DNA from 3 places in the Mesorhizobium sp. LjNodule214 genome. Region 1 is predicted to be linked to each of the others. Evidence: riboswitches for the same ligand, from Rfam matches in the RefSeq annotation. Region 1 holds a riboswitch; each other region holds the start of a gene.
The links. A riboswitch is a leader RNA that binds a small molecule or an ion and turns the genes downstream of it on or off. The one in region 1 is predicted to bind S-adenosylmethionine.
Positions count from the first base shown of each region.

Region 2: it holds a riboswitch for S-adenosylmethionine, as region 1 does, so the genes downstream of both, ACSQ3Z_RS07985 (O-succinylhomoserine sulfhydrylase) here and ACSQ3Z_RS15130 (hypothetical protein) in region 1, are expected to answer to the same signal.
Region 3: it holds a riboswitch for S-adenosylmethionine, as region 1 does, so the genes downstream of both, metX (homoserine O-acetyltransferase MetX) here and ACSQ3Z_RS15130 (hypothetical protein) in region 1, are expected to answer to the same signal.

Region 1 covers NZ_CAXUPE020000002.1:252,759-256,966, forward strand. The annotation lists gene ACSQ3Z_RS15110 (peroxiredoxin-like family protein) at 1-600, shown strand, start outside; partial or broken gene ACSQ3Z_RS15115 (sensor histidine kinase) at 501-911, shown strand; gene ACSQ3Z_RS15120 (response regulator transcription factor) at 914-1,585, shown strand; partial or broken gene ACSQ3Z_RS15125 (response regulator transcription factor) at 1,691-2,027, shown strand; gene ACSQ3Z_RS15130 (hypothetical protein) at 2,338-2,598, opposite strand; SAM-I-IV-variant riboswitch at 2,662-2,760, opposite strand; gene ACSQ3Z_RS15135 (adenylate/guanylate cyclase domain-containing protein) at 3,341-4,208, shown strand, end outside.
Region 2 covers NZ_CAXUPE020000001.1:1,661,502-1,665,709, reverse strand. The annotation lists gene araD1 (AraD1 family protein) at 1-166, shown strand, start outside; gene ACSQ3Z_RS07995 (ABC transporter substrate-binding protein) at 228-1,001, opposite strand; gene ACSQ3Z_RS07990 (2'-deoxycytidine 5'-triphosphate deaminase) at 1,098-2,192, opposite strand; SAM riboswitch at 2,336-2,413, shown strand; gene ACSQ3Z_RS07985 (O-succinylhomoserine sulfhydrylase) at 2,470-3,657, shown strand; gene ACSQ3Z_RS07980 (ceramide glucosyltransferase) at 3,697-4,208, opposite strand, start outside.
Region 3 covers NZ_CAXUPE020000002.1:2,271,920-2,276,127, forward strand. The annotation lists gene ACSQ3Z_RS24690 (sugar kinase) at 1-24, shown strand, start outside; gene ACSQ3Z_RS24695 (prephenate/arogenate dehydrogenase family protein) at 28-963, opposite strand; gene hisC (histidinol-phosphate transaminase) at 970-2,079, opposite strand; SAM riboswitch at 2,215-2,292, shown strand; gene metX (homoserine O-acetyltransferase MetX) at 2,369-3,538, shown strand; gene metW (methionine biosynthesis protein MetW) at 3,597-4,208, shown strand, end outside.

The sequences.
Region 1 (4,208 bases):
CGCGAGGGCAAGATAGCTATCGACGATTTCCGCGGCGAGAAGCCAGTGCTGGTCGGACTGTATCGAGGTCTCCATTGTCCTTTTTGCAGGCGTCATATCGCGACGGTTTCGCTGCTCACACCAGCCCTTAACGCAAAGGGCATCGAAACCCTCACGGTGGTGAACACGCCCATCGAACGGGCACGCCTTTATCTCCGTTATCATCCGATGCCGGCTCTGCTCGCGGCGTCTGATCCTGAGCGGGCTTCACACCGCGCCTTTGGGCTCCCCAATATGCAGATCACCGAGGGCGAGAGCGTATGGCCGCACAAGGTCTCAATGAGCGATGTGAAGGCGATGCGGGTCAACGTGCCGGGCGAAATGCCTGAGCCGATGGATCCGTTTGCCACGCTCGAATATCTGAACAAAAAAGACAATTACGATATCACTGAAGCGGACCAGCAAATGATGGCGACCGGCGTGGGCCAGCTCATGGGTCAGTTCCTGCTCGACCGCAACGGCGTCGTTCGGTGGACGTTCGCGTCGTTGTCAGCGCCGAAAAACCGGGCCATCGACTACCGGTCAGGGCCGACAGGGTTCATCTTCAGCAAGTCATTCTGAACCTGGCAACCAATGCGATGGACGCCATGACTGATGCCTCTACCATCGATCGCAAGCTGACGTTTCACGCCGCGCTGCATGATGACGCGAAGGTAGAGCTGTCGATTTCCGACACTGGGCACGGCATTCCGAAAAACCGCCTCGACAGTGTGTTCGATGCGTTCTACACGACCAAATCCACTGGCACCGGGCTTGGGCTCTCAATCGCCCGCGCCATCGTGGAAACCTACGGCGGAAAGATCTGGGCGGACAATCGTGCCGGTGGCGGCGCCGTATTCCGTTTCGTCCTGCCACTCGCCCAAGCTGCCTGACCATGGAACCGATCATCCACATCATCGATGACGACGCGTCGTTTCGAACGGCGCTCGGTCGGATCGTCGAAGTTTCGGGCTATCGGGCCAACTGCTACGAGTCGGGCGAGGATTTCCTGGCTCGGGTGCCTGAATCCGAAGCCGGATGCATCCTGCTGGATCTGCGTATGCCCGGGCTCAGCGGCCCGGAGCTGCAGGAAAGGCTCGCGCAGGCGGTGCCGCTGCTTCCCATCGTCTTTTTGACGGGCCAAGGCACCATCGCAGCCAGCGTCCAGGCGATGAAGGCAGGCGCCGATGATTTTCTGGAGAAACCCGTCTCGTCGAAAATCTTGCGAGCGGCGATCGAGCGCGCGCTGGTGCAGAACGAGAAGCGGCGCGCCGGACACGATCAGATTCAGGTGCTTCAGGCCAAGGTGTCAAATCTTACGCCCCGCGAAATCCAGGTTTTCGACTTTGTTGTTCGCGGCAAGCGGAACAAGCAGGTTGCGTATGACTTGAACACATCCGAGCGAACGATCAAGGCGCACCGGCACAGCATCATGGAAAAGCTAAGCGTGACCTCGCTGGCCGAGATGGTGTCTATCGCCGAGCGACTAGGGCGCATCGAGCCAACGCCCATAGTCCCAAATCCAACGCCCGATTCTTCACCAAAGGCCAATATCCAGCGACATTAACTCGGCTCACAATCCCGTTCGAAACGCTCATGCCCGTCAGCCCTTCGAGGAACGAATTTGGAAAGCCCGCCATGGACAGTGGCTGTCGTGGAAGATGATCCGAGCATGCGAAGAAGCATCGAACGGTTGCTATACGCACACGGTTACAAAACCATGGGGTAACGATTCGGCAGAAAGATTTCTCGAACGCGATGCTTCCAGCACTATAGCTTGCCTGGTGCTCGACATTCATCTTGGCAATATGTCCGGCATCCAATTGCGCCATTGGCTAACCGATTCAGGCTCTAGCTTACCGGTTATCTTCATCACTGCCGTCGACGACGACACTCTTGAAGCGCAGGCGCTTGCAGCAGGCTGCCTTGCATATCTGCACAAACCATTCGCAGCCAAGCTTTTGCTTTCTGCTATCGCCAAAGCCCTCGCGGGACCATCAGACGCGTAAGTGAGTTTTCTGTTCGATGTCGTCCGGCAAGGCCCGATCTTGGGGCTACTGTCCGCTTCAGAAGCTTGCAGTTGGTGCGCCACAATCCTCCGAAACGAGCGCGGTATTGGGAGGCCGCTTTGGGTCAACTCAGGACATCGGATCCTGGAGATTTAACGTCCGCTATCGTTCTTCCCTGCACCACAAGCGGACCTACTGCTCCCGGCCCGAATCGGACGTTCGTTGACAACCGGTACTGACCTAAGTGGGCATTCGCAGCGGGCTTGGACTTTGCGAAGCTTGATCGGCCTTCCGCGTCAACCCGCAGCAGTCAACCCCGTATCATGGAGTGCAAGATGGCCTGCATGTGCTCTTCCAGGTCGAGCTCGCCTCGTGCCTCAACAGTCAACAGGTACTCGGCCTTGGCTCGGCGGTCGTCCCGGCTGATCGCAGGATAGGAACAGATGTCCAGCAATGCTTCCTGTTCAACTCGGTCTGCCATCTTGCGGTCGTGCCAGCTGCTGCCCGCTCGATGAACTGCTCGATGGAGCGCGGCATAGGCGGTCACATGGGTTGCGATCATCGCCTGCAATTCGCGCGAAGTACCCTCCCCTTCATGAAAATGCCCTCCATCGTTTCGCACGCATCTGGAGGGCTGGCGACCTACTGTTGCCCCGTTCAGGGCCACATCGTCTTCACCACCGTTGCCGGTCAGGCTGGTTGGCGGGGCCGAAGCCCTCTCTGGATGCACAGATCAGTTTAACAAAAACGATTGCACTTCGGCAAGTTTTCTCCTCGTGGTTGAAGTTTGGGGGGTGTGAGATCGAGCAGATTTGAGGCTCCACAAACCACCCCCACCCCGCTACAGGACAAACCCCGGAGGCGGGTGCCGGCGACCGGCCGTCCCGGCGGCGGCGATCTCACCCGCTGGCGTTCTAGTCTAGAGTCAAACTCTACCAACTGGCTGCCGCCGATGGCCGAGGTGAATGGGAAGTTGCCGTTCGGCTCAACAGCCAGAACGGGCACGTTGCGCCAACTACCAAGCCACTACTCGGACGTCGCGTTCTTGGGCCGAGAGCAGTAGGTCCGCTTGTAGCTAGGGAGTGACGATAGCGGACGTTCAACCTCCAAGGTCTGATGTCGTGAGCTGACCCTAAAATAGCCCTCCGGCAGCACCCGCGATCGGACCATAAACCACGCCATGTGAGGAATGGCCAAAGCGACGTGGTAAGTTGATCTGTGCTGGCGCCGGCACTGCACGCTCGCATCCGAGGCAGGACTAGAATACGCTCGCCGCCCGGAGCTTCGACCTATGAAAGAGGCAGGACACAAGTATGGAGCGACGCCTCACCGCAATCCTTGCTGCCGACGTCGTCGGCTACAGCCGCCTCATGGGAGCCGACGAGGTTGGCACGCTCGCACAGCTGAGGAGGCTTCGCGCCGAAGTGATCGAGCCCAAGATCACAGAGTCGCACGGACGCATCGTCGGTTCCGCTGGCGACAGCCTTCTTGTCGAATTCGCCAGCGCAGTCCACGCGGTGCAGTGTGCGGTCGAAGCCCAGGAGGGATTGGCCGCTCACAATGCAAGTTTGCCCGAAGAAAAGCGCATGACTTTCCGCATGGGCGTGAATTTGGGCGACGTGATTGCAGAGGACGATACGATCTACGGTGATGGCGTGAACATCGCCGCGCGGATCGAGAAGCTTGCAGAACCTGGCAGCGTCTGCGTCGCGAGCAACGTCTACGAGCAGGTCAAAGGCAAACTAGACTACGCCTACACCGACCTCGGTAGCCATCAGGTCCACAACATCGTGGCGGCGGTGCGCGCCTATCGGGTCAGTCGAGCAAAACCCACTTCGGCATTCTCGACAAGGGATACGCTGACGCTTCCCGAAAAACCGTCCATCGCGGTCTTGCCATTCGACAACCTAAGTGGCGACCCCGAGCAGGGCTACTTCGCTGATGGCATGGTGGAGGAGATCATCACCGCGCTGTCCCGGACGCGCTGGCTGTTCGTCATCGCGCGCAACTCGAGCTTTACCTACAAGGGCCGGGCAGTGGACATTAGGCAGGTTGGACGCGAGCTTGGTGTGCGCTACGTGCTTGAAGGGAGCGTGCGCAAGGCGGCGAGCAGGGTGCGCATCACCGGGCAGCTTATCGATGCGACAACGGGTGCACATCTATGGGCCGACCGTTTCGACG
Region 2 (4,208 bases), on a different contig from region 1:
CGACGTGCATGTGCACATGTTCGGCACGGCGACGCTGTCCTTCGCCGACGGCATCAGGACCGAAGCCGGCGATGTTTTCGAGATCGAAGCCGGTGACTTCGGCCTGCCGCTGCGCAACCCGCTCGAAATCGAAAAGCCGGTGAAGGTGGCGGTGAAGGCGCTGTAAAGCAGGCGATGACAGCGTGATCTCCCCCCTCCTTGTGGGGGAGATTGGCAGTTTCAACCTCTCAATAAATATCGAAGTCGAAATACTTGGCCTGGATCTTCTTGTAGGTGCCGTCGGCGACGATGGCGTCTATGGCCGCGTTGAGCTTGTCGCGCAGTGCGGTGTCGTCAAGGCGCACGGCGATGCCGGCTTCAGTCTCGGTGCCCTTGACGTCGCCGACCATCTTGCAGCAGCCGTCGCTCGCCTTCTTCATCCAGTCGACCAGCACAAACTTGTCCGAGATCACCGCGTCGAGGCGGCCGTTTTGCAGGTCGGTGATCGCCTCTTCCTGGGTCGGGTAGAGTTTGGCCTCGGCGCCGGCCTTGCCGTAGACGTCCTGGGCGAAATCGGCCTGGGTGGTCGATGCCTGGGCACCCACGGTCTTGCCGGCAAGGGCTGCCGGGTCGGTCGAGGTCAGCTCGCTGTCCTTCGGCGCGACCAGCGCAAGCGGCGTCGTATAGTATTTGTTGGTGAAGGCGACCTGCTTCTTGCGCTCCTCGGTGATGCTCATCGACGCGATAATGGCGTCGAATTTCTTGGCCTGCAGGGCGGGAATGATGCCGTCCCAGTCCTGGGTGACGATTTCGCATTCGACCTTCATCTGCGCGCACAACGCATCGGCGATGTCGATGTCGAAGCCGACGACCTTGCCGTCCGGAGTGATGGTGTTGAACGGCGGATAGGCGCCCTCGGTGCCGATCTTCAGTTTCTCCGCTGCCTGCACCGACATCGAACCGGCGCCGAGCGTCAGCATGGCAGCCGCGGCTGCCGACAGGATCCATCTCGAGATTTGCATGGTCTTCCCCTTTATTTCCGTCACCTTGACGGACCGAGGCACAGCCAAGCATGGCGCGCCCGGTCAGGCAAGCACGGTCTGGCGGTGGCGGAAAGATCAGCGCGCGGCGCGGAAATGCTTGGACAGTTTCAGGCCCTGCGCCTGGTAGTTCGAGCCGAGATCGGTGCCGTAAAGCGCCTGCGGCCGTTTCAGCATGTGCTCGTAGACCAGCCGCCCAACGATCTGGCCGTGATCGAGGATGAAGGGCACTTCATGGCTGCGCACTTCGAGCACCGCCCGGCTGCCGGTGCCGCCGGCCGCCGAATGGCCGAAGCCCGGATCGAAGAAGCCGGCATAATGGACGCGGAATTCGCCGACCAGCGGGTCGAAGGGCGTCATCTCGGCGGCGTAGAGCGGCGGCACATGCACCGCCTCGCGGGACACCAGGATGTAGAACTCGTCCGGATCGAGCACCAGTTCGCCGGCGCCGCTCTTGTAGAGCGGCTCCCAGAAATCGACGACATCCTGCGCGGCACGCTTGTCGACATCGATCAGGCCGGTGTGGTGCTTGCCGCGATAGCCTACCAGCCCGTCCTTGTCGCCGTCGAGATCGATGGACAGCGCAATGCCGCCGCCGGAAATGTTAGGCGGCTCGGTGGCCACCAGCATCTCGGCATGGTGCAGGTCGCGCAATTCATCTTCCGACAGCAGCGCGTTGCCAGTACGGAAACGGATCTGCGACAGCCGCGAGCCGGCGCGCACGACGATCGGGAAGGTGCGCGGGCTGACCTCGAGATAGAGTGGACCATGATAGCCGGCGGCGATCTTGTCGAACTCATGGCCGCGATCGGTCATCACGCGGGTGAAGATGTCGAGCCGCCCGGTCGAGCTCTTCGGGTTGGCCGAAGCGGAAATGTCGGCCGGCAAGGCCAGGCTTTCCAGCAGCGGCACGATGTAGACGCAGCCGGTTTCCAGCACAGCGCCCTCGGCGAGGCTGATCTCGTGCAGCTTCAGCCGCTCGAGCTTGTCGACGACCTGGTGGTTGGGACCGGGCAGGAAGGAGGCGCGCACGCGCCAGGCCTTGTCGCCGAGCCTCAGATCGAGGCTGGCCGGCTGGATTTGGTCGGCGTCGAGAGCGCGCGGCGATTTCAGCGCGCCCGACTGGAAAAGCGCGGAAATGTCCTGATCGGGAAGAATGCCTGTCTGCCGCAAAGGCTTGGCTCCGCTTCAAGGCCGGGCTTTTTTTCGCCGCAGGTTCTTGCCGCAAAACCGTCGAACACTTTTGCGGAACCTGCCTGGTACAAACCTCTTAATGAAGCCGGCAATTGACGCAAGCGCGGTGCGGGTCTAAAGGGTCGTTATCCCGTGGTGATTTGGCCGGTCGGCTTGCAGCCACGTTAAACAAGTCGCTAAAGGACCGTTGGCCGCAAGGCCGTATGGACCGGTTGCGACTTTCGCGGCCGGTTTTTTTTGTGTTTGGGACAGAGCAATGACCAAGAAGCGCGACTGGAAACCTCAGACGGCACTCGTGCATGGCGGGACCTTGCGTTCCGGCTTCGGCGAGACCTCCGAGGCGATGTACCTCACCCAGGGCTATGTCTACGAGACGGCACAGGCGGCGGAAGCCCGCTTCAAGGGCGAGGAACCGGGCTTCATCTATTCGCGCTATGCCAATCCCACCGTCGACATGTTCGAAAAGCGCATGTGCGCGCTGGAAGGCGCGGAAGACGCGCGCGCCACGGCCTCCGGCATGGCGGCGGTGACGGCTGCCCTTCTGTGCAGCGCCAGGGCCGGCGACCATATCGTGGCGGCACGCGCGCTGTTCGGCTCCTGCCGCTGGGTGGTCGAGACGCTGGCGCCGAAATACGGCATCGAGGCAACGCTGGTCGACGGCACCGATATCGCCAACTGGGAAAAGGCGGTCAGGCCGAACACCAAACTGTTCTTCCTCGAAAGCCCGACCAATCCGACGCTGGAAGTGGTCGACATCGCCGCCGTCGCTTCGCTGGCCAATTCGATCGGCGCCAGGCTGATCGTCGACAACGTCTTTGCCACGCCCTTGCAGCAGAAGCCCTTGCAGCTTGGCGCCCATATCGTCGTCTATTCGGCGACAAAACATATTGACGGCCAGGGCCGCTGCCTCGGCGGTGTCATCCTGTCGGACAAGAAGTGGATCGACGAGAATTTGCACGACTATTTCCGCCACACCGGCCCCAGCCTGTCGCCGTTCAATGCCTGGACGCTGCTCAAGGGCCTGGAGACGCTGCCGCTGCGCGTGCGCCAGCAGACGGAAAGTGCCGGCAAGATCGCCGACTTCCTTGCCGAGCGCCCAGAAATCGCCCGCGTCATCTATCCGGGCCGCGCCGACCATCCGCAGGCCGATATCGTCAAGAAGCAGATGACGGGCGGCTCGACGCTGATCTGTCTCGACGTCAAGGGCGGCAAGCAGGCGGCCTTCGCCTTCCAGAACGCGCTTGACATCGTGCTGATCTCCAACAATCTCGGCGACGCCAAGAGCCTGATAACCCATCCGGCGACGACGACGCACAAGAACCTCAGCGACGAGGCGCGCGCCGAGCTCGGTATCGGCCCGGGCACGCTCAGGCTTTCGGTCGGACTTGAGGATGCGGACGATCTGCTCGCCGATGTCGAACAGGCGCTGAAATCCGCCAAATAAAGGGTCCAGACTGCGATTGGACAAACGCCTGAGCGTTGCTCAGGCGCCCTCTTCCAGCTCGGTCATAGCCTTGGTGCGGATGGTCATCGCATTGCCGCGCCAGTCGACCGAGCCGCCGAGCCAGCCGCGCGCCCAGATCGCCGGCAGCATCAGGTCACGCACCATCATCGCCGGAATGGTACGTGGCGACAGATACCAGCCCTTGGCCCAAGCCAACGCGCATTCCGGCACATAGGCGAGCGCCAGAACGCAGAGCACGGTGAGCGACAGACTGATGCCGGCGCCGGCCGCTGCGACCAGCGCCAGTGCCAGCGGCACGGCCACGCCGGTCAGGATTTCGGGGGCGAAGAACAACGGGAAGGTGACGCGGCGCAGGCGCGCCCAGCGGGCCTGGCGCGACCATATGTCACCGAGATGGCGCTCCCCAAGCGGCTGCTCGAAGGGCGAAGCGACAAGATTGACGCGCAGCCCCAGCCCGTTGACCAGCTTGGTCGCGGCGGCGTCCTCGGCGATCTCGGCGGCAAGCGCGCGGATGCCGCCATTGGCGTCGA
Region 3 (4,208 bases), 2.0 Mb from region 1:
TGGCCGGCAAATTTGGAGGCGTGAGACCTACCCCTTGGCCGGATGCTCGACGGCTTGCCGGCCGAAGTCCGGCACGTCGATGTCCTGGCCGGCCTCAATGATCGAGCGGCGCACGGCACGCGTGCGGGTGAACAGGTCGAACAGCTTTTCGCCGTCGCCCCAGCGGATCGCCCGCTGCAGCGAGGCGAGATCCTCCGAGAATCGCGCCAGCATTTCGAGGATCGCATCCTTGTTATGCAGGCAGACGTCGCGCCACATGGTCGGGTCGGAAGCGGCGAGACGGGTGAAGTCGCGAAAACCGGAAGCCGAATATTTGATGACTTCGGACTTGGTCACCGACTGCAAATCGTCGGCGGTGCCGACGATGTTGTAGGCGATGATATGAGGCAGATGCGAGACGATGGCCAAAGTCATATCGTGATGCTGCGGGTCCATTGTGTCGATGTTGGAGCCGCAACGCCGCCAGAATTCCGACAGCCGCTCCAGCGCCTCCGGATCGGTGCCCGGCAGCGGCGTGAAGATGCACCAGCGATTGTCGAAGAGGTCGGCGAAGCCGGCATCCGGCCCCGATTTTTCCGTGCCGGCCAGCGGATGGCCGGGTATGAAATGCACGCTCTCCGGCACATGCGGCTGCATCTGCGCGATGACGGAGGCCTTGGTCGAGCCGACATCGGTGAGGATGGCGCCCTTCTTCAGCGCCGGCGCGATTTCTTCCGCGACCGCGCCGGAGGAGCCGACCGGCACCGAAACGATGATCAGATCGGCATCGCGCACCGCTTCCTTCGCATCGGTGGTGTAGGAATCCCCCAGCCCAAGTTCCCTGGCCCGCCCCAGCGTCGTTTCGCTGCGCGTCGAGATGGCGACATGGCGAGCGAGGCCCTCGCGGCGGATGACGCGGGCCAGCGACGAGCCGATCAGGCCGATGCCGACCAGCGCGATCTTTTCGAACAGCGGTGATGTCATGGTGTTCTAGCTTTTCAGGAATGTCGTGAGGGCGTCGATGACGCCGCGATTGGCTTCTTCGGTGCCGATGCTCATGCGCAGCGCATTGGGAAAGCCGTAACCGGAAACGCGCCGCAAAATGAAGCCGCGCGCAGTAAGGTAGTCGTCGGCAGCCGCCGCCGAATGCTTCTTGTCGTCGAGAAAGTGGATCAGCAGGAAATTGCCGACGCTCGGCGTTACCCTGAGGCCCAGCTTTGTCAATTCCTCAGTCAACCAGGTCAGCCAGGTCTCGTTGTGCACCACGCTGCGCTCGACATGGGCGCGGTCGCGGATGGCGGCGATCCCGGCCTCGATCGCCGTGGCGTTGACGTTGAAGGGGCCGCGAATGCGGTTGATCGCGTCGACGACGTGCATCGGACCATACATCCAGCCGATCCGCGCCCCGCCAAGGCCGAGCTTGGAGAAGGTGCGGGTCATGACCACGTTCTCGGTTCCGCCGACCAACTCGATGCCGGCTTCATAGTCGTTGCGGCGGACATATTCTGCGTAAGCCGCATCGAGCACCAGAAGCACGTTTTTCGGCAGCCTCGCATGCAGGCGGCGCACCTCCTGGAACGGCACATAGGTGCCGGTCGGATTGTTGGGATTGGCGAGAAACACGATCTTGGTGCGCGGCGTCACGGCGGCCAGTATCGCATCGATGTCGGCGCGCTCGTCGGTCTCCTTGACAGCGACCGGCGTCGCACCGGCCGACTGGATGTAGATCTTGTAGACCATGAAGGCGTGTTCGGTAAAAATCGCTTCATCGCCAGGCGCCAGATAGGTCTGCGCCAGCAGGCCCAATATCTCGTCGGAGCCGTTGGAACAGATGATGTTTGCCGCATTCAGCCCGTGCACCTCGGCGATCGCCTCGCGCAGCCGCCTGGCGGTGCCGTCGGGATAGATATCGAGTTTTGCCGCGACCTCGCGCGCGGCCTCGATCGCCTTCGGCGACGGGCCGAGCGGGTTCTCGTTCGACGACAATTTGTAGACCTTGGCGACACCGGCCGGCGCCGTGCTCTTGCCGGGCACATAGGCGTCGATATCCATGATGCCCGCGCGGGGCGTTGGCCGTGCCTGATCCGGTCTCTTGTTCATGTCTAACAAATCCATCGAGAATTCTTCCGCCGGAAGCCGCAGCGGAAATACTAGCCGTGGCCCGGAATGTCGAGAGCCGGCAGTGGCGCGAGCGACCGGCCGTTGACGGCAAGGCGCGCGAGTTCTAGAAGAATGTGACAGTTCCGTGGTGATTTGGCCGGTCGGCTTGCAGCCACGTTAAACAACTCGCTAAAGGGCCGTTTGCATCCTGTAACCGGCTTTGCGAGGGCATTGCCGGTTTTTTGTTGTCCGCCGCCGGCCGGACGATGCGTAATGCAAGAGAGAGACAATGGCCGCTCCGCGCCCTGGAAAAACCAACAACGAGATCGACGCACCGTCGAGCCCGGTGTTGCGTTTCGGCGCCGACAAGCCGCTGAAGCTCGACGCCGGCACGCTTTTGTCGCCGTTCCAGATCGCCTACCAGACCTATGGCACGCTGAACGATGCCCGCTCCAACGCCATCCTCGTCTGCCATGCGCTGACCGGCGACCAGCACGTTGCCAGCACCAATCCGGTGACCGGCAAGCCGGGCTGGTGGGAGGCGCTGATCGGCCCCGGCAGGATCATCGACACCAACCGTTTCTTCGTCATCTGTTCCAACGTCATCGGCGGCTGTCTCGGGTCCACCGGCCCCGCCTCGACCAATCCGGCCACCGGCAAGCCCTACGGGCTCGACCTGCCGATCATCACCATCCGCGACATGGTGCGAGCGCAGCTTATGCTGGTCGACCATTTCGGCATCGAAAAACTGTTCTGCGTGCTCGGCGGCTCGATGGGCGGCATGCAGGTGCTGGAATGGGCCTCGACCTATCCGGAGCGCGTCTTCTCTGCGTTGCCGATCGCCACCGGCGCCCGCCATTCCTCGCAGAACATCGCCTTCCATGAGGTCGGCCGGCAAGCCGTCATGGCCGACCCGGACTGGCATGGCGGCAAATATTTCGAGCATGGCAAGCGCCCGGAAAAGGGCCTGGCGGTGGCGCGCATGGCCGCCCACATCACCTATCTGTCGGAAGCGGCACTTCACCGCAAGTTCGGCCGCAATCTGCAGGACCGCGAGGCGCTGACGTTCGGCTTCGACGCCGACTTCCAGATCGAGAGCTACCTGCGCCATCAGGGCATGACCTTCGTCGATCGCTTCGACGCCAACTCCTATCTCTACATGACCCGTTCCATGGATTACTTCGACCTCGCCGCCGACCATGGCGGCCGGCTGGCCGATGCCTTTGCCGGCACCAAGACCCGCTTCTGCCTGGTGTCCTTCACCAGCGACTGGCTGTTCCCGACCGAAGAGAGCCGCTCGATCGTGCATGCGCTGAACGCCGCCGGCGCCTCCGTCTCCTTCGTCGAGATCGACACCGACCGCGGCCACGATGCCTTCCTGCTCGAGGAACCGGAACTGTTCGCCGCCATCAACGGCTTCATCGGCTCGGCCGCCCGGGCCAGAGGGCTTAGCGCATGACCCCGAAAAGTAGCAGACTTTTCGGACCGGGACCATGCGCCAGGCAGGAGGCGAAGCCATGAGCGTCAACCGCGCCCAGCGCGTCGACCTTGAAGTCGTCGCCGGTCTCATCCCGCCGCGGTCGCGGGTGCTGGACGTCGGCTCCGGCGACGGCCTGCTGCTCGAACTGCTGCAGGCGACCAAGCACGTCGACGGCCGCGGCCTGGAATTGTCGCAGCGCGGCGTCAACGAATGCGTGGCGCGCGGCCTAAGCGTCATCCAGGGCGACGCCGACACGGACCTCGAATTCTATCCCGACAAGGGTTTTGATTTCGTCGTCCTGTCGCAGACCCTGCAGGCCACCCGCAACCCTAAGCTGGTGCTCGACGAACTGCTAAGGATCGGCAACCGCGCCATCGTCTCCTTCCCCAATTTCGGCCACTGGCGGGTGCGGCTGTCGCTGTTTGTCAAGGGACGGATGCCGGTGACCAAGGACCTGCCCTATTCCTGGTACGACACACCCAACATCCATTTCTGCACCATCCGCGACTTCGTCAATCTGGTCGAGGAGCTCGGCGCCACGGTGGAAAGGGCGACCGCTCTCGACGCCAACGGCCAGAAGATCGGCCTCTCGATGCCGTGGTGGTTCTGGAATTTCTTCGGCCAGCAGGCGGTGTTCTTGCTGAAGCGA